2 regions of the Mesocryomonas lacus genome follow, and region 1 is predicted to be linked to the other one. Evidence: predicted binding sites of a transcription regulator. Region 1 holds the regulator's gene; the other holds the start of a gene.
The links. Region 1 encodes HrcA, which represses chaperone genes, less so after heat shock. Its sites were predicted from a motif close to GTTAGCACTCNCNNNNNGNGAGTGCTAAC; they were not measured.

Region 1 (14,906 bases):
ACGACGCCGAGAAACGCCATCAAGATCGTGAAGCCGCGCTTGCCGAGGGAGCGGTAGGGGACCAGCAATGCGCTGAAGATCGGCGCGTCGGCGCTGGTCTCGCTTGCGGTCGCGTCGTCCGGGGATGCGTTGTCAGCCATGGGTCATGCTCGCTATATCCGGACCATGCCAGAAAAACCGCCTCTCGCCAAACCGCCCCGGCCGCCCCGCGCCAGCGACATCTCGTCTCGCCCCGCTGCAGTGAAGACCGCACAGAAGCGGGCGCCCCGACTGCCCTATGCGAAGGCGGAGATTGCCGAGATGTTCCGCCGGTTCGAGATCCAGCGGCCTGAGCCAAAGCCCGAACTCGAATACCGCAACGCCTTCACCTTGCTCGTCGCCGTCGTGCTCTCGGCCCAGGCGACCGATGTCGGGGTCAACAAGGCGACCCGCGCTTTGTTCGATGCCGCCGACAATCCTGCCGCCATGCTGGCGCTCGGCGAGGAGAGGGTGCGCACCTTCATCCAGTCGATCGGCCTCTACAAGACCAAGGCGAAGAACGTCATCGGCCTCTGCCGCCGGCTGGTCGAGGAGCATGGCGGCGAGGTCCCGGTCGACCGCGCGGCGCTGGAGGCGCTCCCGGGCGTCGGCCGGAAGACCGCAAACGTCGTCCTCAACACCGCCTTCGGCGAGCACACGCTGGCGGTCGACACGCACATCTTCCGGCTGGGCAACCGGCTGCGCCTCGCGCCGGGCAAGACGGTGGAAGAGGTCGAGCAGAATTTTCTGCGGATCATCCCGCCGCAGTACCTTCGCCATGCGCACCACTGGCTGATCCTGCACGGGCGCTACGTCTGCAAGGCGCGCAAGCCCGAATGCGCAATCTGCGTCATCGCCGATCTCTGCAAGGCGGCGGAGAAGACCTCGGAGGTGCCGGCGCTGCTGGTGCCGATCCCGCCACTCCTTCCCGCGCCGCCGGAACATCTTGCGTCCAACATTACGCGCTGACGGCGCGTGCGCTTCCAGAATCTGGAGCGCGCTTTCTGAACGGGCCGGGTTCCCCGCTGCCGGATGCTTCAATGGCCAAGCCGAGCAGCATCGGCGACGCCCGAGGTGACGCGCGCGGGAACCCCGCCCTCCCGCGCGGAGACCCGCTGGTGGAGATGGACCATCATCGCGGCGGCAAAGAGCGGCGTCAGGAGATTGAGGAAAGGCACCGCCATGAAGCCGGCGATCAGCAGGCCCGCCGCGAACACCGTGCCGGCATAGCGACCCCGCAACGCTTTCGCCTCGCCTTCGCCGCGGTAGCGCAAGGCCGCGAATTCGAAGTATTCCCGCCCGAGAAGATAGCCGTTCACCACGAAGAAGGCCGCAAGGTTCACGCCCGGAATAAGCAGCAGGAACAGGGCGAGGAGATTGCCAAGGATTACCACGCCGAAGAACTTCGTCGACATCACGAGGCCGGGCAGGAAGGCCATGGCCGTGCCGGGGGCGACCGCGGGATAGTCGTCGCGCTCCACCACTTCGGCGACGTCGTCGAGGAAGAGCGAGGCGATTAGCGCGGAGATCGGCCCGATCAGGAAGGCGAGGAGCACGGCAAGCATCAGCCCGGCAACCCAGCCCGCCGCCGTCGACATCTCGTCGATCCAGGCCGGCATGTCCGGCATCACCCGCGCCAGCATCGGCAGGATCGCCGACTGGAACAGCGCCTCGATGCCGAACCAGAGAGCGATCAGCACCACGACGGACAGGCCGAGCGACTTCCAGAGCGCGGCGCGGAACGGCGCGGAGAACAGGGCGCCGAGCGCTGCCATGGCCGAAGCGAAGATCATCTGACACTCCAGGAAGGTCCGGCGGGAACCGGTCCGCCTTGAGATAGGCGGAGCCGACTGTGGCGGCAATGCCGCGTCCCTCGCCCGGCCCCGGCCGCAGCACCTGGCGACCGGCCCTACCTGCGCGACGATCGGGCAGCCGGCCTCGCAACGGCTTGGCAACCAAGCCGGCACCGCCATGTGCCGACGTCTCGCCTTGCCGTCCCATTCCCGCTAAGGCATGCGGCAACGAGATGAGGATCGTACCATGACCGAATACGACGTGCTGACGATCGGCAATGCCATCGTCGACATCATCGCCCAGAGTGACGACGCGTTTCTCGTCTCGCACGCCGTGCAGAAAGGCGGCATGACGCTGATCGACGCCGCGCGGGCGGAGGCGCTCTACGGCGCGATGGGCCCGGCGGTGGAAACCTCCGGCGGCTCGGCGGCAAACACGGTGGCTGGTGTCGTCAGCCTCGGCGGCACCGGCGCCTACATCGGCAAGGTCTCGCGCGACGCGCTCGGCACCATCTTCACCCACGACATCCGCGCCCAGAAGGTGCGCTACGACACCGCGCCGCTCTCCGGCGAGCCCCCGACCGCGCGCTCGATGATCCTCGTCACGCCGGATGGCGAGCGTTCGATGTCGACCTTCCTCGGCGCCTGCGTCGAGCTCGGCCCCGACGACATCGACGAGGCACTCGTCGCCGCGGCCAAGGTGACGTATTTCGAGGGCTATCTCTGGGATCCGCCGCTGGCCAAGGAAGCGATCCGCAAGGCGGCCGCGATCGCCCACGCCAATGGCCGCGAGGTGGCGATGACGCTGTCGGATGCCTTCTGCGTCCACCGCTACCGCGCCGAGTTTCTCGATCTGATGCGCTCGGGCACGGTCGATATCGTCTTTGCCAATGAAAGCGAGGCGCTGGCGCTTTACGAAACCGACGACTTCGCCCTGGCCTTGCAGCGGATCGGCGAAGATTCCAAGCGCTTGGCCGCGGTTACCCGCAGCGAGAAGGGCTGCGTGATCGTCGAGGGCGGCAAGACGACGGAGGTCGCGGCAGCGCCGCTGGCGCGGCTGCTCGACACCACCGGTGCCGGCGACCTCTTCGCCGCTGGCTTCCTGCGCGGCTACACCGCCGGACTGCAGCACCAGCAGAGCGCGATCCTCGGGACGATCGCCGCCAGCCACATCATCGAGCAGATCGGCCCCCGCCCGCAGCAGCAGTTGCAGCGCCTGCCGGCGGCCCGCGCGATCCTCGACACCATCGCCGCGGCATAAAGCCGGGATCACGATAGCGCCAGAACGCTTGGCATCGGTCGAGGCCGGACAGAGGTAGGAAGGACCAGCCCCTTTCAGGAGACCTCGATGACCCGGTTCCTTCTCCTCGCTTTCGGTGCCACCGCGCTGTCCGCTGTACCGGCCGTTGCCGTCGACCGTTCCGTCGACAGCGAGGCAGGGGCCCTGCGGGTGACCACGCTGGCTGAGGGCCTGAAGTCGCCCTGGGGCATGGAGTTTCTGCCCGGTGGCACGCTTCTCGTGACCGAGAAGGGCGGCACGCTGCGTCTTGTCTCCACAGAGGGAACCGTCAGCGAGCCGATCGACGGCTTGCCGGAGATCGATGCGGGCGGCCAAGGCGGGCTTCTCGATGTCGCGCTCGACCCGGATTTTTCCGAGAACCGCCTGGTCTATCTCAGCTATTCCGAAGCGGGCGATGGCGGCAACTCGACGGCGGCCGGCCGTGGCGCGCTGTCTGCAGACGGCAGCAAGATCGAGAACTTCCAGAAGATCTTCACCCAGCTGCCGAAATATGAGGGCAGCAAGCATTTTGGCTCGCGCATCGTCTTCGGTCCCGAGGGCCATCTCTTTCTCGGCCTCGGCGAACGTTCCGACACGCCGATCCGCGAGGGGGCACAGAGGCTCGACAACCATCTCGGCAAGGTCGTGCGGATCAACCGCGACGGCACGGTGCCGAAAGACAACCCGTTCGTCGGCACCAAGGGCGCCTTGCCCGAAATCTGGTCCTACGGGCAACGCAACATCCAGGGCGGCGCCCGCCACCCCGAGACCGGGGCCATCTGGTTTTCCGAGCACGGCCCCAAGGGCGGCGACGAGGTGAACGTCGTGGAGCCGGGCCGGAACTACGGCTGGCCGGTCGTCTCCTACGGCGTCAACTATAACGGCACGCCCGTCGGCTCCGGCCAGGCGACCGGCGAAGGCCTCACCCCGCCCATCCACCAGTGGACGCCGGTGATCGGCGCGTCCGGCATGGAGTTCTACACCGCCGACACGATCCCTACGTGGAAAGGCAGCGCCTTCTTCGGCGGCCTCGCGAGCACCGATCTCGTCCGCCTCGGTCTCGACGGCACGAGGGTGACGGGCGAAGAGCGCCTTTTGAAGGAACTCGGCCTTCGCATTCGCGATGTGAAGCAAGGTCCGGACGGCGCGCTCTACGTATTGGCCGAGGACAGCGGCGAAATCCTGCGCATTGCGCCGGAGACCGCTGGCTAGCCGGGCGGCGGACCATGGCCTGGGATGTCGGCGGGAGGGTGACCCACCATCTCCGCGTCGGCGCCAAGCCATAGGCGACGCCGATGTTCTCGCCGGCCGATCGATAAAAAGCTTAGTATTCGTAAGGCTTTCACCATTATGGCAAGACGGCGGCAGCGCGATACGCTGCCTTAATCCTCGGAGGGCAGAAAGGGCAGGATCGCCCTTAAGGACTCCGGACTCATGCCCTCCCCGATCGATGCCGCCGTCGCGGATCTCAGCCCGTCCGACCTCCTCTGTGCCCTCAGCCACGCGCTCGACCTGACGGAGGGTCAGCCGGTCGGCCACTGCGTTCGCGCGACGTGGATCGGCATGAATGTCGGCCGCGAGATGGGGTTGTCGGAGGCCGAGCTCTGGGAGCTCTACTACGCCGTCATGCTGAAGGACCTCGGCTGCTCGTCGAACGCGGCGCGCATCTGCGAACTCTATCTCGCCGACGATATAGGCTTCAAACGCGACTTCAAGACGGTCAGCGACAGCCTGCCAAAGGTCCTTGGCTTCGTCTTTTCGCATACGGGCCCGAATGCCGGTCTGACAGAAAGGCTCCGGACCATCCTGAGGATCATGAAGGGGGGCGGCGAGATCGCCAACCGCCTGATCGAGACCCGCTGCCAGCGCGGTGCCGAGATCGCGGCGCAGCTGCGCTTTCCCGACGCCGTGTGCCGGGCGATCCACTCGCTCGACGAACACTGGAACGGCGCGGGCCGTCCCGATCATCTGGCCGGCGATGCAATCCCGGTCTATGCGCGTATCGCCCTCCTCGCCCAGGTCGTCGACGTCTTCCACCGTTCCGACAGCCGCGCGGCGGCGATCGCCGAGGTCACGGCCCGCACCGGGACCTGGTTCGATCCCGCGGTGGCCGCCGCCTTTGCCCGGGTCTCCCTTTCGGAGGACTTCTGGGCCATGCTGGACGCGCCCGACGTCGATGCAGCGGTTCGCCGGCTGGAACCGCGCCGGGCGGTGATCGTCGTCGACGAGGATTATCTCGACGACATCGCCCGCGCTTTCGCGCAGGTGATCGACGCCAAAAGCCCCTTCACGTCGGGGCATTCCGAGCGCGTCGCCGTCTATGCCGACATGATTGCCACCGAGATCGGGAAGCCTGCCGGCGAGCGGCGCTGGCTGAAGCGTGCGGCGCTTCTGCACGATATCGGCAAGCTCGGCGTCTCCAACGCGATCCTCGACAAGAAGGGCCCGCTCGACGAAGCCGAGTGGCGGTCGATGCGCGACCATGCCGCCATGTCCGAGAACATCCTGCAGCGGGTTCCCGCCTTCGCCGCCATGGCGCGGATCGGCGGCGCTCATCACGAGCGACTCGACGGCAAGGGTTATCCCCGCGGCCTCGCCGGCGCCGAGATCGATTTCGAGACCCGGATCGTCAGCGTCGCCGACGTCTTCGATGCCCTGACGGCCCATCGCCCCTACCGCGCGGCGATGACAATCGACGCCGCGCTCTCGCTGATGCGGCGCGACGTCGGCATCGCCTTCGATCCGGCCTGCTTTGCTTCGCTCGAACGCGCTCTCGCCGGCATCGAGAACGATCTGGCCCGCGCCGCCTGAACTGCGGGCAATCGCTGCCGCGCTCGTGGAAGCACTTCTGGCGATCCATGCGGTAAGGGCTGCCGCGCGGCCGTTCTTGATACATGCGACGTCGCTCCGGGCGCATAGGCGGGATGCACCGCCCCTCACGCTGCCGCCCTCAGCCGTTCGCCGGCGACGCGGTAGGAGATCGCCTCGGCCAGATGCACGCGGCGCACGGTGTCGTCGCCATCGAGATCGGCGAGCGTCCGGGCGACTTTCAGAATGCGGTGATAGGCGCGGGCCGAGAACTTCATCTGCTCGGCCGCATCAAGCAACAGGCGGGCACCCGGCTCGTCCGGCGCGGCGACGGTTTCGATGAGCGCGGCCGAACAGGTGGCGTTCACCGTGGCGGCGGCCATTCCCAGCCCCTCGTACCGCTCCCTCTGGATCAGGCGGGCCGCTTCGACGCGCGCCTTCACGGTCGCCGACGTTTCCGCCGGCACCGGGCGGATCAGATCGAAGGCGGTGACCGCCGGCACGTCGACGCGCAGGTCGATCCGGTCGAGCAGCGGTCCGGAGAGGCGCGCTTGGTAATCCGCCGCGCAGCGCGGGCCGCGGGCGCAGGAATGCCCTGGCTCCCCCGCCATGCCGCAGCGGCACGGGTTCATCGCCGCGACCAGCTGGAAATGGGCGGGATAGGTGACGCGATGATTGGCCCGGGCGATGACGCTCTCGCCACCCTCGAGCGGCTGGCGCAGCGAATCCAGCACCACCGGCGAGAACTCCGGCAACTCGTCGAGGAAGAGCACGCCACGGTGCGCCAGCGACACCTCGCCCGGCCGCGCCCGCAGCCCGCCGCCGACCATCGCGGCCATCGAGGCGGAATGATGCGGCGCGCGGAACGGCCGACGGTCCGACAGCTTGCCGCCGGCAAGCTCGCCGGCGATCGAGGCGATCATCGAGACTTCCAAGAGTTCCCGCGGCGTCAGCGCCGGCAGGATCGACGGCAGGCGCTGCGCCAGCATCGACTTGCCAGAGCCCGGCGGCCCGATCATCAGGAGGTTGTGGCCGCCAGCGGCGGCGATCTCCAGCGCCCGCTTGGCGACGATCTGGCCCTTGATCTCAGAGAGGTCGGCGAGATTTTCGGGCGCGGCGCGGATTGCCGGCATCGGCCGCGACAGAACCTGGGTGCCCCGGAAATGATTGGCGAGCTGGATCAGGCTGCGCGGGGCGATGATCGGCATGTCGGCGCTGGCCCAGGCCGCCTCCGAGCCGCAGGCCGCCGGGCAGATCAGCCCGAGGCCGAGGGCGTTCGCGCCCATCGCCGCCGGCAGCACGCCGGCGACCGAGGCGATCATGCCGTCGAGCGAGAGCTCGCCCAGCACCATGAACTCCGCCAGCGCATCGGAGGGGATCGCGCCGAGCGCCGCCATCAGCCCGAGCGCGATCGGCAGATCGTAGTGCGAGCCCTCCTTGGGAAGGTCCGCCGGCGCAAGATTGACGGTGACCTTTTTCGGCGGCATCGAGAGGCCCGAAGCGTGCAGCGCCGCCTGCACCCGCTCGCGGCTCTCGGCCACCGCCTTGTCCGCGAGCCCGACGATCTGGATGCCGACCTTGCCGGGCGCGATCATCACCTGCACGTCGATCGGGATGGCGTCGACGCCCTGGAATGCCACCGTCCTGACCCGAGAGACCATGCCGCGCCCCACCCGAAAGGCGCGCAGCGGGGTTGCACCCCGCTGCGATCACCACAACCGGACGCTAGCCGAGATCCCATATTGCGACAAGAACAGGCAGGGAACAAAGACGGTGGGCAGCCACCGAGATCCCGCGGCTCCTCAGGGGTACGCCAGTCGCCCTCCCTGATCCTGCACTCAGCTCCGGGTGGCGGAAACCTTGGTCTCGATCGCGTCCCAGAGGAGGCTGGCGATATCCGCGCCGCCAAAAGCCTTCACCTCCCGGATGCCGGTCGGCGAGGTGACGTTGATCTCGGTGAGGTAGTCGCCGATCACGTCGATGCCGACGAAAAGGAGGCCCCGCTCTTTCAGCGCTGGCCCGATCCGGGCGCAAATCTCGCGCTCGCGCTCCGTCAACTCCGTCGCCTCGGCCCGGCCGCCGACATGCATGTTGGAACGGGCATCGCTCTCGGACGGCACGCGGTTGATCGCGCCAGCGAACTCGCCGTCGACGAGGATGATGCGCTTGTCGCCCTTGCGCACGTCCTGGAGGTAGCGCTGGACGATGAACGGCTCGCGGAAGAGGAGGCCAAAGGTTTCGAGGAAGGAGGTGAGGTTGCGGTCTTCCTTGGTGATGTGGAAGACGCCGGCGCCGCCATTGCCGTAGAGCGGCTTCATGATGATCTCGCCGAACTCGGCGCGGAAGGCGGCGACCTCCAGCGGATCCTTGGTGATCAGCGTGTCCGGCATCAGGTCCGGGAACTCGGTGACGAAGATCTTCTCCGGCGCATTGCGCACCGAGGCGGGGTCGTTGACCACCAGCGTCTTCGGGTGCACCCGCTCGAGGATATGCGTCGAGGTGATGTAGGACATGTCGAAGGGCGGGTCCTGGCGCAGCAGCACCACGTCGGTGTCGGCCAAGTCGATGCGCTCGATCGGCCCGAGGGTGAAGTGGTTGCCCTCCTCCTCGCGCAGTTCCATCCGCTCGGCCCGCGCCGTCGCCCGGCCGTCGCGCATCGACAGGCGCTCGGGCGTGTAATGGTAGAGGCTATGGCCGCGCCGCTGCGCTTCCAAGGACAGCGCGAAAGTGCTGTCGCCCTTGATCGAGATCGACGAGACATGGTCCATCTGGACCGCGACGGTAAGGGCCATGGGGCACTCCTTCGGGCATGGTTCGCAGGGGAGGTAGCGGGGATGTGGCCCGCTGGCAATCGGGACGACGGTGAAGGGTGCGCATCGAGTCCTGTTGCGAGCGGCTTCCGGCAGTGTCGGGCTGACCCTCACCGCCCCCGCCAGGCGTCCTTCACGTGCACCGGCCAGCGCCGCGGCAGGACGGCGACGATGTCGAAGCGGAGGCTGAGGCGGGCGTGGTCGCGCTGGCGGGCGAGCCAGAGGTCAGCGGCGGCCTCGATGCGGCGCTGGGCGGCCGGGCCGACCGAGTCCATCGCGGCGTTCAGCGTCGCGCGCGCCTTCACTTCGACGATGGCGACGAGGTCGCCGCGGCGGGCGATGAGGTCGATCTCGCCGAGCGGCGTGCGGTGGCGGACGGCGAGGATGCGATAGCCTTTCAGGCGAAGCGCCCAGGCCGCCAGCCATTCGCCGCGATGGCCCTTGCGGAACCGCTGCCGCCGCTCGCCCTCGCCGGACGACGCAGGCGCCGGCGACGGGCGGGCGGGCCGCGATCCGGCGGGCGGGGCGGGCTTCATCCCGGCGTCTTCAGCTGCAAGGCGCGGGCGTAGAGGTCGCGGCGGGAGAAGCCGGTGAGACGGGCCGCCTCCTGCGCGGCCTTGGCCGGCTTCATCTCCGCCATCAGCCCGGTGAGGATGGTGTCGGCGTCGGCCTCGCTCGCGGCCGCCTCCGCGGCCGGCGGGGCGATGCAGACGACGATCTCGCCGCGCACCCGCTCCATATCAGCGAAATCGGCGGCGAGCTGCGACAGCGGCCCGCGGTAGATCGTCTCGAAGGTCTTCGTCAGCTCGCGGCAGACCGCCGCCTGGCGCTCCGCGCCGAAGACCATGGCCATGTCGGCGAGGCTGTCGGCGATGCGGTGCGGCGCCTCGAAGAGCACGATCGTGCCGGGAATGCGCGTCAGCTCCTCCAGCCGCGCCCGGCGCGCGCCTTGCTTCTGCGGCGGGAAGCCGGCGAAGAAGAAGGCGTCGGACGGCAAGCCCGAGGCGAGCAGCGCCGACAGCACGGCCGAGGCGCCGGGGATCGGGATCACCGGAATGCCGGCCTCGATCGCCTGGCCGACCAGCCGGAAGCCGGGATCGGAGACCAGCGGCGTGCCGGCATCGGAGACCAGAGCCACACTCAGCCCGGCCTGGAGGTCGGCGAGCAAGGCCGCGCCGGACTCCTCGGCATTGTGCTCGTGGTAGGCGAACATCCGCCGCTTGATGCCGTAGCGGGACAAGAGCGTCGCCGTGACGCGCGTGTCCTCGCAGGCCAGCCGGTCGGCGCCGGCGATGATATCGAGCGCCCGCAGCGTGATATCGCCGAGATTGCCGATCGGCGTCGCCACGAGATAGAGGCCGGGCTCGGGCTTTCGGCCGGCGAAAGCCTGGTCGCGGATGCGGAAACCGGCCTCCGCCGTCTCTTCGGGGTCAATGCTCATCGCTGCAGCCTAGCAGAGATCGGCGACGACGGCGTCGAGCACGAGCATGCCGGCCGGCGTCGCGCGCAGCCGGTCGGGGCCCAGCCGCTCGACCATGCCGTGGGCGCGCAGGTCCGCCTCGCTGACCGGGTCGATGTCGCGGCCGGTGAGCCGACGCCAGCGTTTCAGGTCGATGCCCTCGGTAAGGCGCAGGCCCATCAGCAGGAGCTCGTCCGCCTCCTCGCTGGGCGTCAGGAGGTCATCGGTGACGACGCCCGAATCCCAGTCCTCGACCATCTTCAGCCAGGTCTCGGGGTGCCGCTCGGTCGCCACCGCGTGGCGCCCGCCCTCGCCCATCAGCCGTCCATGCGCACCCGGCCCGACGCCGGCATAGAGGCCGTAGCGCCAATAGGTGAGGTTGTGCCGCGATTCGGCGCCGGGCACCGCGTGGTTGGAAATCTCGTAGGCTGGCAGGCCGCGCGCGGCGGTGAGCACCTGCGTCGCCTCGTAGAGCGCCGCCGACAGCTCGCCGTCCGGCACCGGCAGCTTGCCGGCCTTGCGCAGGGCGTGGAAGGGCGTGCCTTCCTCGATGGTCAGCTGGTAGAGCGACAGATGGTCGGCGGCGAGATCGATCGCCTCGGTCAGCTCCGCCTCCCAGCCCTCGACGGTCTGGCCGGGCCGGGCATAGATCAGGTCGAAGGACAGCCGCGGAAAAATCTCGCGGGCGAGGCCGATCGCCCCCTTGGCCTGATCGACATTGTGCAGCCGGCCGAGGAACTTCAGGTCGCGGTCGTTCAGCGCCTGGACGCCGAGCGAGACGCGGTTGACGCCGGCCGCGCGGTAGCCGCGGAAACGCTCGGCCTCGACGCTGGACGGGTTGGCCTCGATGGTAATCTCGGCGTTCGCATCGACCGGCCAGGCTTTCGCGATGGCCTCGAGGATCGCGCCGACGGTCTGCGGGCGCATCAGCGAGGGGGTGCCGCCGCCGAGGAAGATCGAGGTGACACGCTCACCGGACGAGCGCTTCGCCATCTCGGCGATCTCCCGGACGAAGGCGGCGGTATAGCGTTCCTGGTCGATCGCCTGATGGCGGACATGGCTGTTGAAGTCGCAATAGGGGCATTTGGCGGCACAGAACGGCCAGTGCACGTAGACGCCGAAGCCCGGCTCCCGCGCCACCGGCGGAAACGTCCGGACGTTCCCCGTCGCCAGCCATTCGGTCATGCGGGCTCGCTTCCCGCGGCACGGCCAGGCTTCGTGCCTTCCGGAAACGCCTCGGCGACGAGCTTCTGGACCGAGCGCGCGCGGTGCGAAAGCGGGCCGGGCGCGGTCCAGATCGAGCCGTGCTTCTCCTCGGCACTCATCTCGCCGAAGGTCTTCGTGCTGCCGTCGGGCATGAAGACGGGGTCATAGCCATAGGCGATCTCGCCGCGGCGGCCGGGCCAGACGAGGGTCCCCTCGCACTCGCCGAGATATTCCTGGGTGTGACCGTCCGGCCAGGCAAGGCAGAGCAGCGAGACGAACTTCGCCCGCCGTTGCGCCGGCTCCAGCGCGCCATTCTGCTGCAGCTTCTCCTCGACGAGGCGCATCGCCATGTCCCAGTCGCGGTCGGGGCCGGACCAGTCGGCGGTGTAGACGCCCGGCGCGCCATCCAGCGCTTCGACGCAGAGGCCGGAATCATCGGCCAGCGCCACCTCGCCGGCGGCTGTCGCAGACGCCAGGGCCTTGATCCGGGCGTTCTCGACGAAGGTCGTGCCGGTCTCGTCCGGCTCGGGCAGGCCGAGTTCGCCGGCCGTCACCAGTTCGATCGAAAGGCCCCCGAGCAGGAAGTCGAGCTCGCGGATCTTGCCCTTGTTGTGGCTGGCGACGAGCAGGCGCCTGCCGTCGATCCTGCGCATCCCCGTGCTCATCGCCGCCTCCCTTACGCGATCGCCTGGCGCTGCAGCTCGACGAGCGTCGCGATGCCAGATTTCGCCAAGCCGAGGAGGCTCGCCAGCTCAGCCTCGCTGAACGGCTCCTTCTCGGCGGTGCCCTGGATCTCGACGATGCCGCCACGGCCGGTCATGACGAAGTTGGCGTCGGTGTCAGCGGCCGAGTCCTCGAGATAGTCGAGGTCGAGCACCGGCTCGCCCTTGTAGATGCCGCAGGAGATCGCCGCGATGTGGTCCTTCAGGACCTTGGAGCGCTCGACCATGCCGCGGCCCTCCATCCAGGCGAGGCAGTCGTTCAGCGCGACGAAGGCCCCGGTGATGCCGGCGGTGCGGGTGCCGCCATCGGCCTGGATGACGTCGCAGTCGATGGTGATCTGCCGCTCGCCGAGCGCGCCGAGGTCGACGATGGCGCGCATCGAGCGGCCGATCAGGCGCTGGATCTCCTGGGTGCGGCCCGACTGCTTGCCGGAGGCCGCCTCGCGCCGCATCCGATCACCGGTGGCACGCGGCAGCATGCCGTATTCGGCGGTGACCCAGCCCTTGCCGGAATTCTTCAGGAAGGGTGGCACCCGCTCCTCGAGGCTGGCGGTGCAGAGCACGTGGGTGTTGCCGAACTTGACGAGGCAGGAGCCCTCCGCATGAAGGGAAACGCCGCGTTCGAGCGAGACGGCGCGCAACTGGTCATTGGCGCGTTTGGAAGGCCGCATGGTGATATCCTGTCATGGAATGTGTCGCAGAGCGCCGCAGCGCGACTGGCGTTAACCGGCTTTTAACCGGCGAGGGGTCGGGGCGCAAAATAATTCCGGCGAACGGCCCCGCGATCCCCGACCATCGCCGCTCCGACGATGGCCCTTGCCCCAGCGTGCGACCTCGACAGGGCAGCGCCGGCTTTCGGCGAAGCTCGGGCGCACGGGGCGCTTGGCCCTTATGCGTCATGGCCTTATAGTCTGCCACCTATGCAGAGAGAACGCGTGATGAACGACTTCAGACAGCCGGCGCCGGAATTTCCCGGCATGCTCGACGAGCGCTCGCGCGACATCTTCAAGCTGCTGGTCGAATCCTATCTCGACATCGGCGAGCCGGTCGGCTCGCGCGTCCTTTCAAAGCTTCTGACCACCTCGCTGTCGCCAGCCTCGGTGCGCAACGTGATGAGCGACCTGGAAGCGCTCGGGCTGATCTATTCGCCGCACATCTCGGCCGGCCGGATGCCGACCGAGCTCGGCCTGCGCTTCTTCGTCGACGCCTTCCTCGAGGTCGGCGACCTGCCGCAGCGCGAGCGCGAGGCGATCGAGGCGAAGGTGCAGGCGACCGGCGACCTCCGGCCGATGGGAACCTTGCTGACGGAGGCGAGCCAGCTGCTCTCCGGCCTGTCGCGCGGCGCCGGGCTGGTGCTGACGGCGAAGTCCGACCTCCGGCTGAAGCACATCGAGTTCATTCGCCTGGAGGCGACGAAGGCGCTGGCGGTGCTGGTCGGCGAGAACGGCGACGTCGAGAACCGCGTCGTCGACCTGCCGTCCGGCGTCACCGCCGCGCAGATCGTCGAGGCCTCCAACTTCCTCAACGCCCACATCGTCGGCCGCACGCTCAGCGAGGCGCGCGAGCGCGTGCAGGCGCTGAAGGACGAGACCTCGACGGCGCTGGACCTCTTGAGCCAGGGCCTCGTCGAGGAGGGCCTCGCGGTCTGGTCGGGGGCGGCGATCGGCCAGCCGGCGCGGCTGATCGTGCGTGGCCGCGCCAACCTTCTCGAAAACGTCACGGCGTCCGAGGATCTCGAGCGGCTGCGCATGCTGTTCGATGATCTCGAGAGCAAGAGCGGCATCATCGAGCTCCTGGATCTCGCCGAGACCGGCAATGGCGTGCGGATCTTCATCGGCTCGGAGAACAAGCTGTTCTCGCTGTCCGGATCCTCGCTGGTCGTCGCGCCCTATAGCGACGGCGACCAGAAGGTGATCGGCGCGGTCGGCGTCATCGGCCCGACGCGGCTCAACTACCGGCGGATCGTGCCGATGGTCGACTACACCGCGCGGCTCGTTTCGCGCCTGTTGACGCAAGGCACCGTCGGCCGGCGATCTTGATTTTCACGGCCCGGCATTCGATATGCGGGCGACATCGACATTCACGCACCGGTGACCGGCGGGCTTCGGCCCGGCTCGACCGGCGCGCCGGCGGATTGAAAGAGGAATGATGAGCGACACCGACAAGCGCGACGCCGAAATCGACGAAACCATGGAGAACGAGGCCGAGGCCTCTCCGTTCGCCCGCGGGGACTATTCCGACGACGACGCCGAGGCCTTCATCGCCAGCGCGGCGGCGGAGCGGATCGCCGAACTCGAGGCCGAGTCCGCCGAGGTCAAGGACCGCATGATGCGGCTGGCCGCCGACATGGAGAACCTGCGCCGGCGGACCGAGCGCGAGGTGAAGGACGCGCGCACCTATGCCGTGACCAACTTCGCCCGCGAAATGCTGTCGGTGATGGACAATCTGCGCCGCACCGTCGCGGCCGTGCCCGCCGATGCCCGCGAAAACGGCGATGCCGGCCTTGCCGCCCTGATCGACGGCGTCGAGCTGACCGAGCGCGGCATGCTGGCAACGCTCGAGAAGTTCGGCGTCAAGAAGCTGGAGCCCGAGGGCCAGCGCTTCGACCCGAACTTCCACCAAGCGATGTTCGATGTCCCAAACACCGAGGTCAATAACAACACCGTCGTCCAGGTCGTCCAGGACGGCTACGCCATCGGCGACCGCGTCCTGCGCCCGGCCATGGTCGGCGTCTCCAAGGGCGGCCCGAAGCTGGCGGCCGAGCCGAAGCCGGCTGAGGAATCCGGCGGCGAGGGCTGATCGGGAAAACTC
Region 2 (14,906 bases), 390 kb from region 1:
GGCTCGGCGATTCCGTCGTGCATCAGTATGTGCCGCTCGACCTGCGCCCCTCGGTATCGCGCTTCCTCGACCATTGGCGACCGGACCTTGCGATCGTCGCCGAGAGCGAGATCTGGCCGATGACCATGCTGGAACTCGGCCGCCGCCGGATCCCGCAGATCCTCGTCAACGCCCGTCTGTCCGACCGCTCGTTCAAGCGCTGGAAATCGGCGCCGTCGATCGCCGAGGCCTTGCTCGAGAACCTGTCGCACGTCATCGCCCAGTCCGATATCGACGGTGAGCGCTATCACCTTCTCGGCGCCCGGGCGGTCAGCGTCGCCGGCAATCTGAAAGCCGACACCAGCCCGCCGCCGGTCGACCCGGAAGCGCTGGCGCCGCTGCAGCGTGCCCTCGGTCAGCGGCCGGTCTGGGCGGCCGTCTCGACGCACGAGGGCGAGGAGGCGATGGCTGCCGAGGTGCATCTCGGCCTCAAGCCGCAGCATCCGGAACTCCTCACCATCATCGTGCCGCGCCATGTCGAGCGCGCCGACGCGCTGGAGAAGGCGTTCACGGCAAAAGGCCTGCGGGTGGTGCGCCGCTCGACCGGCCAGCTGCCGGAATACGATACCGACATCTTCCTCGGCGACAGCATGGGCGAGATGGGGCTCTACCTCCGCCTCACCGACATCGCCTTCGTCGGGCGTTCGCTCGCCGGCCAGGGCGGGCAGAACCCGCTGGAGGCCGCGATGCTCGGCACCGCCATCCTGTCGGGCCGCTACGTCCAGAATTTCCGCGAGACCTACCAGCGCCTCCTGAAAAACGGCGGCGCGCGGCTGGTGCAGGACGAGGCGGCACTCGGCGCGATGGTGGCGCAACTCCTGGCCGAGCCGGACCTTCGGCTGCGCATGGCGGAAGCGGCGGCTGGTACCGTCGGCGAGATGCGCGGCGCGCTCGGCCGCACGATGCAGGCGCTGGAGCCCTTCCTCCACCCGCTGAAGGTCGCGATCAGCCTCGACCGGTCGGGTCAGCCGCGGTGATGCAGTGAGGCGCGGCGCGGCGCCGGGCTTCTGGTGGCGCCCGTCCTCGCTGGCCGCCCGCCTGCTCTCCCCCGTTGCCGCCGTCTACGGCGCCGTTGCCGGCCGGACGCTTGATCGGGGCGAACGCGCCGAGACCGGGCTTCCCGTCCTCTGCATCGGCAACTTCACCGCCGGCGGCGGCGGAAAGACGCCGACGGCCTTGGCGCTCGGGGCCGCGGCGCTCGCGGCGGGACGGCGGCCGGGCTTCCTGTCGCGTGGACACGGCGGGCGGCTGGGTGGGCCGCTGCTGGTGGATCCCTCCCGGCACACGGCGGCCGATGTCGGCGACGAGCCGATGCTGCTCGCGGGCCTTGCCCCCACCGCCATCGCCGTCGACCGCAAGCAAGGGGCCCGACTTCTGCGGGAGACGGGCTGCGATCTCATCCTGATGGACGACGGGTTCCAGTCGGCCCGGCTGCGCACGGATCTCGCGCTGCTGGTGATCGATGCCGGCCGCGGCCTCGGCAATGGACGGGTGATCCCCGCAGGGCCGCTGCGCGCGCCGCTCGGCGTGCAGCTGCGCCATGCCGATGCCCTCCTCGTCATCGGCGACGGGCTGGCCGGCGCGGCGGCGCTGCTGCGTCTCGCCCCGTCCGGCAAGCCGGTGTTTCGAGCCACGCTGCTGCCGGAGGCGCCGGAGCGCCTTGCTGGAGGCCGGTTCCTTGCGTTTGCCGGCATTGCCGATCCCGGCAAGTTCTACCGAAGCCTCGAAAACCTCGGGGCGATCGTCGCCGAGACCCGCGACTTCCCCGACCACCACGATTTCACCGCCGCCGAGCTGGTGGCACTCAATGCAGCGGCCGTTCGCGGTGGTCTGACGCTCGTCACCACGCGCAAGGACGCGGCGCGCCTTGCTGGGGGCGGGGCCGAAGCCCGTGCCTTGCTTGAACGTATCGAAATCCTGGACATCCGGCTGATGTTCACCGACGACGCCGCGCCAGGACAACTCGTCGGCGCGGCGCTGGACGCCTTCGCACGGCGCCAGGCTGGCTGATCGCCTGGATAAGGCGTCGGCCCCGGCGAGCGGCGCATTCGCGGCTTAGCGGGCTGCGGCAGCTCTCTTGGCGAGCACCGGGTTCGCCTCGATCTCGCGCTTCAGCGAGGCAGCCGGCGAGGCATAGGCCTCCTGCCGGGCGACGCTCCAATAGCGCAGCATGTCGAGCGGGATTGCCTCGGACGTGACGGCGCAGCGCACATAGGCGCCGGGCTTCAGGATCTCGAAGTCGCCGTCGAGGTAGCGGATTTTGGCCTCGCCGGCGCTTTCCATACGGTTCATCATCGGTCGGGCCTTCGCCAATTCGTTTTCCCGGTGAACCATCCAACGGGGCGACAAGTCAACCTTGTCCCCCGAGAGCGGCCGCCGGACGTAGAAAGGGCCCGCCATCGCTGGCGAGCCCTCTGAGGTAGATGACCGTCAGGTCTTCTAGAGAAGCCGAGACTTCTTAGAAGTCCATACCGCCCATGCCGCCGCCCATGCCGCCCATGCCACCTGGCATGCCGCCGCCGCCATTGCCGCCGTCACGCTTCGGGGCTTCCGAAATCATGGCCTCGGTGGTGACGAGCAGACCGGCGACCGAAGCCGCGTCCTGCAGAGCCGAGCGAACGACCTTGACCGGGTCGACGATGCCCATCTGGATCATGTCGCCGTATTCGCCGGTCGCGGCGTTGTAGCCGAAGGTGACCGACGAGTTGTCGAGGATTTTCCCAACGACGATGGAGCCTTCTTCACCGGCATTGGTGACGATCTGGCGAAGCGGAGCCTGGAGGGCGCGGCGCACGATGGTGATGCCGGCTTCCTGGTCCTGGTTGTTGCCCTGGATGGTCAGCGCGTTGGAAGCGCGCAGGAGGGCGACGCCGCCACCGGCCACGATGCCTTCTTCGACGGCCGCACGGGTCGCGTTGAGGGCGTCGTCGACGCGGTCCTTCTTTTCCTTGACTTCGACTTCCGTCGCGCCGCCGACGCGGATGACCGCGACGCCACCGGCGAGCTTGGCCAGACGCTCCTGCAGCTTCTCGCGGTCGTAGTCCGAGGTGGTCTCCTCGATCTGCTGCTTGATCTGCGCGACGCGGGCCTGGATCTCTTCGCTGGCGCCGGCGCCGTCGACGATCGTGGTGTTCTCCTTGGTGATGGAGACCTTCTTGGCGCGGCCGAGCATGTCGAGGGTGACGGTCTCAAGCTTGATGCCGATGTCCTCGGAGATGACCTGGCCACCTGTGAGGGTCGCGATGTCTTCCAGCATGGCCTTGCGGCGATCACCGAAGCCCGGCGCCTTGACGGCGGCGATCTTCAGGCCACCACGGAGCTTGTTGACGACGAGCGTGGCAAGAGCCTCGCCTTCGACGTCTTCCGAGATGATCAGGAGCGGCTTGCCCGACTGGACGACCTGCTCGAGAACGGGGAGCATGGCCTGGAGGTTCGAGAGCTTCTTCTCGTGCAGGAGGATGTAGGGGTCCTCGAGCTCGGCGACCATCTTCTCAGGGTTGGTCACGAAGTACGGCGAGAGGTAGCCGCGGTCGAACTGCATGCCTTCGACGACTTCGAGCTCGGTCTCGGCGGTCTTGGCTTCCTCGACGGTGATGACACCCTCGTTGCCGACCTTCTGCATCGCCGACGCGATCATCGCGCCGATTTCCTTCTCGCCATTGGCGGAGATGGTGCCGACCTGGGCGACTTCGTCCGAGGTCTCGATCTTGCGGGCGGAAGCCTGCAGGGCCTCGACGACCTTGGCGACGGCCATGTCGATGCCGCGCTTGACGTCCATCGGGTTCATGCCGGCAGCAACGGCCTTGCCGCCTTCGCGAACGATGGCCTGGGCGAGAACGGTCGCGGTGGTGGTGCCGTCACCGGCCTTGTCGTTGGTCTTCGAGGCGACTTCGCGCAGCATCTGCGCGCCCATGTTCTCGAACTTGTCCTCGAGCTCGATCTCCTTGGCGACGGAGACGCCGTCCTTGGTGATGCGCGGGGCGCCGAAGGACTTGTCGATGACGACGTTCCGGCCCTTGGGGCCGAGCGTTACCTTGACGGCATCCGCGAGGATGTCGACGCCGCGCAGCATGCGTTCGCGGGCGTCACGGCCGAATTTAACTTCTTTGGCAGCCATTGTGATGGTCTCCAGCGGTGGACCCGAGAGCGGGCGGCACCGTGTTGAAAAGGATGTCGATCAGATCAGGGTCGAGCGGCGATCAGCCGACGACGCCCATGATGTCGGACTCTTTCATGATCAGCAGGTCTTCGCCGTTGAGCTTGACCTCGGTGCCCGACCACTTGCCGAACAGGATGCGGTCGCCGGCCTTGACGTCCAGCGGCTGGATCTTGCCCTGCTCGTCGCGCGCGCCGGCGCCGACGGCGATGATCTCGCCTTCCTGCGGCTTCTCCTTGGCCGTGTCCGGGATGATGATCCCGCCGGCCGTCTTGGTCTCGGACTCGACGCGGCGAACGACGACGCGGTCGTGGAGGGGACGGAAGTTGACAGTTGCCATGATCGTTGGACCTTCAGCTGGGGGAAGCGAAGCCCGAAAGGCATCCGCTTCGAGAATGTTGGCACTCACCAAGGGAGAGTGCTAGCGAGCCGGAGATAGGGCCTGTGGGAGCCGTTTGTCAAGTCCACGTGATGGAAACGGGCTCTGGTTCGCAGTGCGAAAACGCGGAGCCGGGCAATCATGGATGCCCAAAAGCGAAAGCTTGAAGCACCCTAGTTGGCGATGGCCAGCAGCCCTGTCCAGAGGGTGCCGACGACGTCCGACGCCATGGTTAACGGCATCGGCAGCGCCCTGTTCCGCTGAGGCGATTGCAAGGCGTGGCGACGACAACCCTCACGCTGCGACAGCGCGGCCAGCTTGACCGGAGACGCCGTCCTGCTTATCGCCACGGCAGCAGCGTGGCAGGCAAGCAGGATCGACATGGAACTCCAGGCTATCACCGGGCTCAATGCGGTCGCATCCGGCTATGACGCCCTCTTCTGCGACGTGTGGGGCGTGGTGCACGACGGCGAGAAGAAGTCCCCGGGCGCCGAGGCAGCACTGTTTGCCGCAAGGCGGACGGGGCGAAAAGTGATCCTCCTCACCAACTCGCCACGGCCGAAAGAGGGCGTCGCCGCCCAGCTCGACACGCTCGGCGTGACACGCGAGGCCTATGACCGGATCGTCACCTCCGGCGACGTGACCCGCGTCCTGATCGCCGCCGCCGGCACGAAACTCTTCCACCTCGGCCCCGCCCGCGACCGCGACCTGTTCGTCGGCTTGCCGATCGAACTGGTGGCGGAAGAGGAAGCACAGGCGGTGATCGCCACCGGCCTGTTTAACGACGAGGCGGAGACGCCGGCGGACTATGCCGACCTTCTCGCCCGGCTGAACGGGCGCAAGCTGCCGATGATCTGCGCCAATCCCGACATCGTCGTCCACCGCGGCGACCGGCTGATCTGGTGCGCCGGGGCGCTCGCCCGCGACTATGCAGCGCTCGGCGGCGAGGTCCGGATGGCCGGCAAGCCCTATGCCGCGATCTATGCGGTGGCCGCCGAGGCGGCCGGCGTCACCGATCCCCGCCGCGTCCTATGCATCGGCGACGGGCTGAACACCGACATTCGCGGCGCCGTCGGCTACGGGGCCGACGCGCTGCTGGTGGTCGGCGGGATCCACGGCGAGGAGCTCGGGGGCGCCGGCGTCGCGCCCGAGGCGCTGGCGACGGCTTTGGCCGAGCAGAACCTCTCGGCCCGCTATTTCATGTACGCGCTCGGATGATCCAACGGCTTCACGATCCCGCCGACCTGCCGGAGATGCTGCGCCACGGCGTCGTGGCGATCGGCAATTTCGACGGCGTCCACCGCGGCCACCAGTCGGTGCTGGCGGCCGCCCGCGACGAGGCCGCGCGGCGGCACGTGCCGCTGGTCTGCCTGACCTTCGAGCCGCACCCGCGCAGCCTCTTTCAGCCGGATCATCCGGTGCCGCGGCTGACGCCGGCGCCGATGAAGGCGCGCCTTCTCGGCGCGCTCGGCTTCGATGCCGTGGTGGAGCACCCCTTCGACTGGACCGTCGCCGCACTCTCGGCGGAGGCCTTCGTGCAGGAGGTCCTCGTCGGAGCCCTCGCGGCAAAGCACGTCGTCGTCGGCTTCGACTTCCAGTTCGGCGCCAAGCGGCTAGGCACCCCCGCCTTCCTCGCCGGCGCCGGCGCCATGCACGGTTTCGGCGTCACCGTGGTCGAGGCACTGAACGACGCGGCGGGCGACGTCGTCTCCTCCAGCCGCATCCGCACCGCGCTGTCGCACGGCCACGTCGATGCCGCGGCAGCGCTGCTCGGCTACCGCTGGACGATCGAGGCCGAAGTGACCGGCGGCGCCAAGATCGGCCGCACGCTCGGCTATCCCACCGCCAACATGGCGTTCGAAAGGGACGATATCCTCGCCCACGGCATCTACGCCGTCCGCTTCCGGCGGGAAGACGGCACGCTCTACGACGGCGTCGCGAGCTATGGCCGCCGCCCGACCTTCGACAACGGCGCGGCGCTGTTCGAGACGTTCCTGTTCGACTTCTCCGGCGATCTCTACGGCGAGACCGCCGAGGTCTCGCTCTTCGCCTTCCTGCGCGGCGAGGAGAAGTTCGACTCGGTCGAGGCGCTGGTGGCACAGATGGACCGCGACTCCGCCGAGGCCCGCCGTCTCCTCGCCGCCGCCACGCCACTCTCGCCGTTCGACGCCGCCATCGCGTTCTGAGGAGGGCTGCGACGCAGCCGCCGTTACGCAGGCAGTGTCCCATGCGGCGCGTACGGTCGTCGGGTCGTCGACAATCGTCGCGAGGTTGCAGCGGAGTAGCGGCTCCAACCTCACCGATCGTCATCCTCGCGCAAAGCGCGGGGACCCATGCCGCCGCGATGGGGCGCAGGTTCGGTGCCGAGTGGCAGTGTCCCTGTCTCGGCATGGGTCCCCAGGGCAAGCGCCCCGAGGATGACGACCGTTGAGGTTGGCATGCATCGCCCATCACCTTGCCGGCCGACGGCGCCCTCGTGATTCCGCTTTATACGCGCGGCGCGTATTGCTAGAGAGGCGGCATGATCCGGCTCCCGCTCCTGCGAATTATCCGCCCGGCCCCGCGCGCGCTCTGAGCGCTCTGGGGACCGGGACGCGATTGCCCGCCGCAGGCCCTTCAGCCGCGACGCTCTCCCCTTGACGCGATGCGCCGCCTTCCGGCCCGCGAACCGAAAAGACCGACATGAGCGACACCGCCACCACCGACTATTCCAAGACGCTGTTCCTGCCCGAGACCGAGTTTCCGATGCGCGCGGGCCTGCCGCAGCGCGAGCCGGAATGGATCGCCCGCTGGGATTCAGAGAACCTCTACAAGGCGCTGCGCGAGGATGCCGCCGGCCGACCGAAATACGTGCTGCACGACGGCCCGCCCTATGCCAACGGCAACCTCCACATCGGCCATGCGCTGAACAAGATCCTGAAGGACGTCATCACCCGCTCGTTCCAGATGCGCGGTTTCGACGCCAATTACGTGCCGGGCTGGGACTGCCACGGCCTGCCGATCGAGTGGAAGATCGAGGAGGCCTACCGCGCCAAGGGCAAGAACAAGGACGAGGTCCCGGTCAACGAGTTCCGCCAGGAATGCCGCGAGTTCGCGGCGCACTGGGTCGGCGTGCAGTCGGCCGAGTTCCGCCGCCTCGGCGTCGAGGGCGACTTCGCCGACCCGTACCTCACCATGAATTTCGAGGCCGAGTCGGTGATCGCCGGCGAGCTCTTGAAGTTCGCCACCTCCGGCCAGCTCTACCGCGGTTCGAAGCCGATCATGTGGTCGGTCGTCGAGAAGACGGCTTTGGCCGAAGCCGAGATCGAGTACGAGGACTACGAGAGCGACACGGTCTGGGTGAAGTTCCCGGTTCGCGATGGGATCGCGGGAAATGTCGTCGTTGGCAGGCCGACTGGTTTTCGCGAAGAAGCAAAGAGCGCTCTGTTGGCGCCCACAAATCTCTTGGGGGCGTCCGTCGTGATCTGGACGACCACGCCCTGGACCATGCCCGGCAACCGCGCCGTCGCCTATTCCGACCGCGTCGCCTACGGCCTCTACGAGGTGACCGCGCCGGATGACGCCGAGGCGCCGCGCTGGGCGAATTTTGGCGAGAAGCTGATCCTGGCCGACGCTCTCGCCGCCGACGTCTTCGCCAAGGCACGCGTGCCGGAGGGCGGGTTCACGCGCCTCGCCGACGTCTCGGCCGCCGACCTCGCTGGTATGATGCTCATCCATCCGCTGGAGGCCCTCGGCTACACCTTCCCCGTTCCGCTGCTCGAAGGCGACCACGTCACCGACGAGGCGGGCACCGGTTTCGTGCACACCGCGCCGAGCCATGGCCGCGAGGATTTCGACGTCTGGACGTCGAGACGCAAGCTGCTGGAGCAGCGCGGCATCGACACCGCCATCCCGTTCACCGTCGACGATGACGGCTTCTACACCAAAGATGTGCCGGGTTTTGGGCCCGACGCGCCGGAGGGCCCGGCCCGGGTCATCGACGACAAGGGCAAGAAGGGCGACGCCAATGCCCGCATCATCGCCGCGCTGATCGCCGAAGGACGGCTTCTGGCGCGTGGCCGGCTGAAGCATTCCTATCCGCATTCCTGGCGCTCCAAGAAGCCGGTGATCTTCCGCAACACGCCGCAGTGGTTCGTGTCGATGGACAAGGAGCTGCAAGGCTACGGCCTGCGCGAAGGCCAGCTCGCCGAGACCGACACGCTGCGCGGCCGCGCTCTGAAGGCGATCGAGGAGACGCGCTTCGTGCCGGCTTCGGGCCAGAACCGGCTGCGCGGCATGATCGAGGGTCGGCCGGACTGGGTTCTGTCCCGCCAGCGCGCCTGGGGCGTGCCGATCGCCGTCTTCGTCGACGAGGACGGCGCGATCCTGAAGGACAAGGCGGTCAACGAGCGGATCCTTGCCGCTTTCGCCGCCGAAGGGGCGGATGCCTGGTTTGCCGAGGGCGCCAAGGAGCGCTTCCTCGGCAACGAGCACGACGGCACCCAGTGGAAGATGGTCACCGACATCCTCGACGTCTGGTTCGATTCGGGCTCGACCCACGCCTTCTGCCTGGAGAAGCGGCCGGACCTCAAATGGCCCGCCGACCTCTATCTCGAAGGCTCCGACCAGCACCGCGGCTGGTTCCACTCGTCCTTGCTGGAATCCTGCGGCACCCGCGGCCGGGCGCCCTATGACGCGGTGCTGACGCACGGCTTCGTCATGGACGAGGAGGGCCGCAAGATGTCGAAGTCGCTCGGCAACGTCGTCACCCCGCAGGAGGTGATCAAGCAGTCCGGCGCCGACATTCTCCGGCTCTGGGTGGTCTCGTCCGACTATTCGGAGGATCTGCGGCTCGGCAAGACGATCCTGCAGACCAACATTGATGCCTACCGCAAGCTCCGCAACACCATGCGCTGGATGCTCGGCACCCTCGCGCACGACACCGGCGAGACGGTGGCGCTGGCGGACATGCCGGAGCTGGAGCGGCTGATGCTGCACCGGCTCGCCGAGCTCGACCGCGTGGTGCGCAAGGGTTACGACGACTTCGACTTCAAGCGCGTCAGTCGTGCGCTCGTCGACTTCATGACGGTGGAGCTGTCGGCCTTCTACTTCGACATCCGCAAGGATGCGCTCTACTGCGACGCGCCGTCCTCGCCGCGCCGGCATGCGGCGATCCAGGTGGTGCGCGAACTCTTCGACCACCTCGTCACCTGGCTCGCCCCGATGCTGCCCTTCACCATGGAGGAGGCCTGGCTGTCCCGCCATCCGGAGAGCCGCTCGGTGCATCTCGAACAGTTCCGCACCGTCGATCCCGCCTGGCTCGACGAGGCGCTGGCGGCGCGCTGGCAGAGGGTCAAGCGGCTGCGCCGGGTCGTCACCGGCGCGCTGGAGGAAGAGCGCCGCGCCAAGCGCATCGGCTCCTCGCTCGAGGCAGCGCCCACCGTCCACATCGAGGATGCGGGCCTGCGGGCGCTCGCCGAAGAGCTGGACTTTGCCGAGATCGCGATCACCAGCGGCATTGTGATCGCCGCGTTCCCGGCGCCTACCGGCGCCTTCGCGCTCGCCGACACGCCGGGGGTCGCGGTGGTGCCGGGCCTTGCCGAGGGGCAGAAATGCGCCCGCTCGTGGAAGATCACCCGGGACGTCGGCGACGATGCCGAGTTTCCGGAGGTATCGGCCCGCGATGCAGCGGCGCTGCGCGAACTGAAGGCGCTCGGCCGGCTGGCAGTCTGAGGCGGCAAAGCGGGGACATGCGAAAGATTGGCGGGGACATCCGGAACAAATCTGCGGTTCCCGCCGCGCCACCGGCCGCTTTCTTGCCTCAGCCTTGCGCTTGCCGTAGAACTCGCCCGACAATCGACAGAATTCAATGAGCATGGCTGGGCGCGATCCGGGGATCTCGGTCGCGGGGAATTCGGCAAGGGGGCCGACACGACGATGAAGCTTCGAGAGATTCGCGCCGCCAGCACGATCGCCGTCAGCCTTGCGGCCCTCGGCCTCGCCGGCTGCATGGGACCGACCTACGGAACGGGCAAGTCGGCCGGCGCGCAGATGGTCTCCGATCTCGACGGCATGCTGACGCTCGGCTCCTCGAACAAGGAGCCGATCTCCTACAATCCGCGTGCCGAGCTGGTGAAGCCGAAGGATACGTCGATCCTGCCGCCACCACGCGACGGCGTGAGCGCCGAGAACGATCCGAACTGGCCCGAATCGCCGGAAGTGCGCAGCGCCCGGATCAAGGCCGCGGCCGACGCCCGCGACACCGGCGGTGCGGTGAGCGCCGACGTCATGGTTTCCCGGAAGGAAGGCATCACTGAGGAGCAGATCGCCGCCAACACCTATGGCACCGACCGCCTGAGCAGCGAGCGTGGCCGCACGACGCTGAGTCCAGACGAGCTGAACTCCGGCCGCGAGGCGTTCAAGAAGCGCTTGCAGGAGAGCAAGCAAGGCAGCCCGACCCAGCGCAAGTATCTCAGCGAACCGCCGGTCGCCTATCGCCAGCCCGCCGCCAGCGCCCCCGTCGGCGATCCCGGCGTCGACGAGAAGGTGAAGGAAGCCAAGCTGAACATGAAGAAGGGTTTCGGCGAGACCTTGCGCGGCATCCTGCCGTTCTAGGCAGCCCTACCCGCCCGGGGATCGATCGCGGCTTTCGGGCGGATCAGTCCCGGCGGGCCTGGAAGAAGTCGCGCAGGATGACGGCCGCCTCGCTTTCGGCGATGCCGGCATAGACTTCCGGTGCATGGTGGCACGTCGGCTGCGCGAAGAAGCGGCCGCCGTGCTCGACGCCGCCGCCTTTCGGATCGTTTGCGGCGAAGTAGAGCCGCCGGATCCGCGCGAACGAAATCGCCCCGGCGCACATCGCGCAAGGCTCCAGCGTCACGTAGAGATCGCAGCCGGAGAGGCGCTCCTGCCCGAGCGCTTCGGCGGCCGAGCGGATCACCAGCATTTCGGCATGCGCCGTCGGGTCGTTCCGTTCGCGCGTGCGGTTGCCGTCGCGGGCGATGACGGCCTCCCCCGACACCAGAACGGCGCCGACCGGCACCTCGCCCCGCGCGGCGGCGGCGCGGGCCTCCTCCAGCGCCAAATCCATGTAATTCTCGCGGCCCATGGCCTTCCCCTCGCGCAGCCTCTCGCCGCGCCCGGCCCGACCTGATAAGCACCGGCGAGCAAAAGGCAAAGATCATGACCGACAGACACGACGGCGACGACGCTAAAAAAGGTGGAACGCGCGGGGACAAGCCCGCCGGCGAGAAGCGCGTGTTCAAGCCGCGCCCGCTCGGCGACGCGCCGGCCCGCAAGGTCTACCCCAAGAGCTTCGACACCGAGATGCCGGGAGCAGCGCCCGCCGGTGCCCGCGGCGACAAGCGCGAGGCGCGCGGCGACAAGCCCGACCGCAAGCCCCGCGACGATGCCCGCGCCCCGTCCCGGACGGCTTCGACGTCGGACGAGCCGGCCGGCTCGATGCGCATCGCCAAGCGCCTTGCCCGCGCCGGCGTCGCCTCGCGCCGCGACGCCGAGGGCATGATCGCCGACGGCCGCGTCAAGCTGAACGGCAAGATCCTCGACACTCCGGCGGTCACCGTCACCGGCCGCGACAAGATCGAAATCGACAACCAGCCGCTGGCGCCGATCGAGCGCACCCGGCTCTGGCTCTACCACAAGCCCTCCGGCCTCGTGACCACCAACCGCGACCCGGAAGGCCGGCCGACCGTGTTCGACCGTCTGCCGGAGGACTTGCCGCGCGTGCTGTCGGTCGGGCGGCTGGACATCACCACCGAGGGCCTGCTGCTCCTCACCAATGACGGCGGCCTTGCCCGCATCCTCGAGCTGCCGGCGACCGGCTGGCTCCGCCGCTACCGCGTCCGCGCGCACGGCACGGTGACGCAGGCCCAGCTCGACGAACTGCGCCAGGGCGTCGCCATCGACGGCGTGTTCTACGGCGCCGTCGAGGCGACGCTGGATTCCGAGAAGGGCGCCAATGTCTGGCTGACGCTCGGCCTGCGCGAAGGCAAGAACCGCGAGGTCAAGCGCATCCTCGGCCATCTCGGCCTCGACGTGAACCGGCTGATCCGCATCTCCTTCGGCCCGTTCCAGCTTGCCGACATGCCGGAAGGCTCGGTGCGCGAGATCAACGGCCGCATGCTGCGCGACCAGCTCGGCGACCGGCTGATCGAGGAGGCCGGCGCCGATTTCGACGCGCCGATCATCACCACCTTCACCAATGCCGTGGTGCAGGCCGAGAAGGCAGAAGTGCCGAAGGTCAAGAGCGAGTGGGTCTCGGCCACCACCGAACGCCCGAACCGGCGCAAGTTCGGCGACGCCAAGCGCACCGACGCGCTCGGCCGTCTCGACACCAAGCCGCCGCGGCCGGGCGCCCGCGACGACCGCAGCAAGAGCGACCGGCCGGAACGGCCCCGCGAGGACCGCAACGATCGTCCGCGCACCGGCGACCGGCCGGAACGCTCGGACCGTTCGCGCGACGACCGTCCGCGCGGTGGCAGCGACCGCGAGGAGCGGACCGGCGGCGACACGGCGATGAAGACGCCGATGGGTCCGCGCCGCCATGCCAATGTCTGGACCGCACCTGGCGCCCGGCCGGTCGGCGAGAAGAAGCTCGCCGCCCGCGAGGAGCGCGCCAAGGGCCGCGACCGTCCCCGGCCGAGCTTCGGCGCCGACAAGCCAACCGGCGATCGTCCCCAACGTCCTGCCGGCGATCGGCCCGCCCGGCCGGCCGGCAGTCGCCCCGGCCTTGGCGAACGGCCATCGGCCCGCCCGGCCGGCGAACGCCCGAGCTATGGCAAGCCGCGCGAGGAAAGCGGCGAGCGTCCTGCCCGCAGCGGTGCCCCTTCGCGTTTCGGCGACCGCAACAAGACGCCCGGCAACGCTCGCAGTTCGGCCCCGCGGGGCGACCGCAGCGACGCCCCCCGGACCCCACGCAGTGATGGCCCTGCCCGCGGACCCTCCCGCGGTGATGGACCACGGGGCGGTGATGCTCCGCGCGGGGCGCCACGGGGCGGCCCCGGCGGCGGCAACAGCAAGGGCCCGGGCGGGCCGAAGCGCGGACCGCGGAGCTAGGCCATGCGCATCGTGGGCGGCTCCTTCCGCGGCCGGCCGCTGGCCGCGCCGAAGACCGACGCCATCCGCCCGACCACGGACCGGGTGCGCGAGACGCTGTTCAACATCCTGCAGCATCAGAAGAGCCGACCGCTGGAGGGCGCGCGCGTCCTCGACCTCTTCTCCGGCACCGGGGCGCTCGGCATCGAGGCGCTCTCGCGCGGCGCGCGCTACTGCCTGTTCGTCGAGGAGGGCGTCGAGGGCCGTGGCCTCCTGCGCAGCAATATCGAGGCTTTCGGCCTGACCGGCATCACCCGGGTGTTCCGCCGCGATGCGACGAGCCTCGGCCCGGCGGGCGCGCTGGAGCCGTTCAACCTCCTCTTCGCCGATCCGCCCTACGGCAAGGGTCTGGGTGAAAAGGCGCTGGCCTCGGCCCGCGACGAAGGCTGGCTACAGCCGGGCGCGATCTGCGTGCTGGAGGAGGCCGCGAGCGCCCGCTTTCAGCTGCCGGCAGGCTTCGTCCTCGACGACAGCCGCCCGACCGGCGACACGATCCTGCGGTTCCTGCGCTTCGCCGCGGCGTGAGCATCGGCCGGGCGGTTCGCTATCCGCCGGAGACCGCCCGATCCCTCAGCCGCCAGGTAGCCTTTGGCCACGCCACGGGCGACCTAACTAAAACTTAATTGGCACCCATAGCGCGGAGCAGCCATAGCTGCCGCACGAGAACGAAAAAGCACAGGGATCGAACCGACGATGCATCGTTTTGCCAGGCATGCGGGGGTGTCCGCTCTCGCCCTCTCGATCAGTCTCCTGCCGCTCACAGCCTTCGCCGAGGACGCCGCCAAGCCGGTCGCCGCGACGACCGCCGCCGCCCCCGCGCCGGCCCAGACACCGGCCGAACGGATGGCCGAGGCGGAAGCCAAGCGCCCGAAGAACGAAAGCTTCATGCTGGAAAACGGCATGCAGGTCGTCGTCCTGCCGGACCGCCGCGCTCCGGTCGTCACCCAGATGGTCTGGTACAAGGCGGGCTCGGCCGACGAGGTTGCCGGCACCTCGGGCATCGCCCACTTCCTCGAGCACCTGATGTTCAAGGGCACCAAGACCCATCCGATGGGCACCTTCTCCAACGCCGTCTCCGACATTGGCGGCGAGGAGAACGCCTTCACCAGCTACGACTACACCGCCTATTACCAGCAGATTCCGTCCTCCGCGCTGGAGCAGATGATGGGCTTCGAGGCCGACCGGATGGAGAACCTCATCCTCTCCGACGAGGCGGTGCTGCCCGAGCGCAACGTGATC

Region 2: groES (co-chaperone GroES) is a predicted target of HrcA. The motif match lies at 4,593-4,621, and genes of this name have one in related genera.

What each region holds. Positions count from the first base shown of each region.
Region 1 is NZ_JBUZWF020000001.1:802,345-817,250, forward strand. Features, by position in the region: gene ACZLZQ_RS03695 (DUF2244 domain-containing protein) at 1-140, opposite strand, end outside; gene nth (endonuclease III) at 166-987, shown strand; gene ACZLZQ_RS03705 (sulfate transporter family protein) at 1,056-1,811, opposite strand; gene ACZLZQ_RS03710 (adenosine kinase) at 2,059-3,072, shown strand; gene ACZLZQ_RS03715 (PQQ-dependent sugar dehydrogenase) at 3,160-4,302, shown strand; gene ACZLZQ_RS03720 (HD-GYP domain-containing protein) at 4,525-5,901, shown strand; gene ACZLZQ_RS03725 (YifB family Mg chelatase-like AAA ATPase) at 6,027-7,559, opposite strand; gene gshB (glutathione synthase) at 7,737-8,690, opposite strand; gene ACZLZQ_RS03735 (YraN family protein) at 8,819-9,244, opposite strand; gene rsmI (16S rRNA (cytidine(1402)-2'-O)-methyltransferase) at 9,241-10,149, opposite strand; gene hemW (radical SAM family heme chaperone HemW) at 10,159-11,352, opposite strand; gene ACZLZQ_RS03750 (non-canonical purine NTP pyrophosphatase) at 11,349-12,026, opposite strand; gene rph (ribonuclease PH) at 12,050-12,766, opposite strand; gene hrcA (heat-inducible transcriptional repressor HrcA) at 13,034-14,134, shown strand; gene grpE (nucleotide exchange factor GrpE) at 14,241-14,894, shown strand.
Region 2 is NZ_JBUZWF020000001.1:416,914-431,819, forward strand. Features, by position in the region: gene waaA (lipid IV(A) 3-deoxy-D-manno-octulosonic acid transferase) at 1-1,016, shown strand, start outside; gene lpxK (tetraacyldisaccharide 4'-kinase) at 1,021-2,049, shown strand; gene ACZLZQ_RS01805 (DUF2093 domain-containing protein) at 2,095-2,334, opposite strand; gene groL (chaperonin GroEL) at 2,498-4,156, opposite strand; gene groES (co-chaperone GroES) at 4,239-4,535, opposite strand; gene ACZLZQ_RS01820 (hypothetical protein) at 4,748-4,957, opposite strand; gene ACZLZQ_RS01825 (TIGR01459 family HAD-type hydrolase) at 4,956-5,792, shown strand; gene ACZLZQ_RS01830 (bifunctional riboflavin kinase/FAD synthetase) at 5,789-6,760, shown strand; gene ileS (isoleucine--tRNA ligase) at 7,257-10,286, shown strand; gene ACZLZQ_RS01840 (hypothetical protein) at 10,491-11,168, shown strand; gene ACZLZQ_RS01845 (nucleoside deaminase) at 11,212-11,661, opposite strand; gene ACZLZQ_RS01850 (pseudouridine synthase) at 11,736-13,628, shown strand; gene rsmD (16S rRNA (guanine(966)-N(2))-methyltransferase RsmD) at 13,632-14,192, shown strand; gene ACZLZQ_RS01860 (M16 family metallopeptidase) at 14,361-14,906, shown strand, end outside.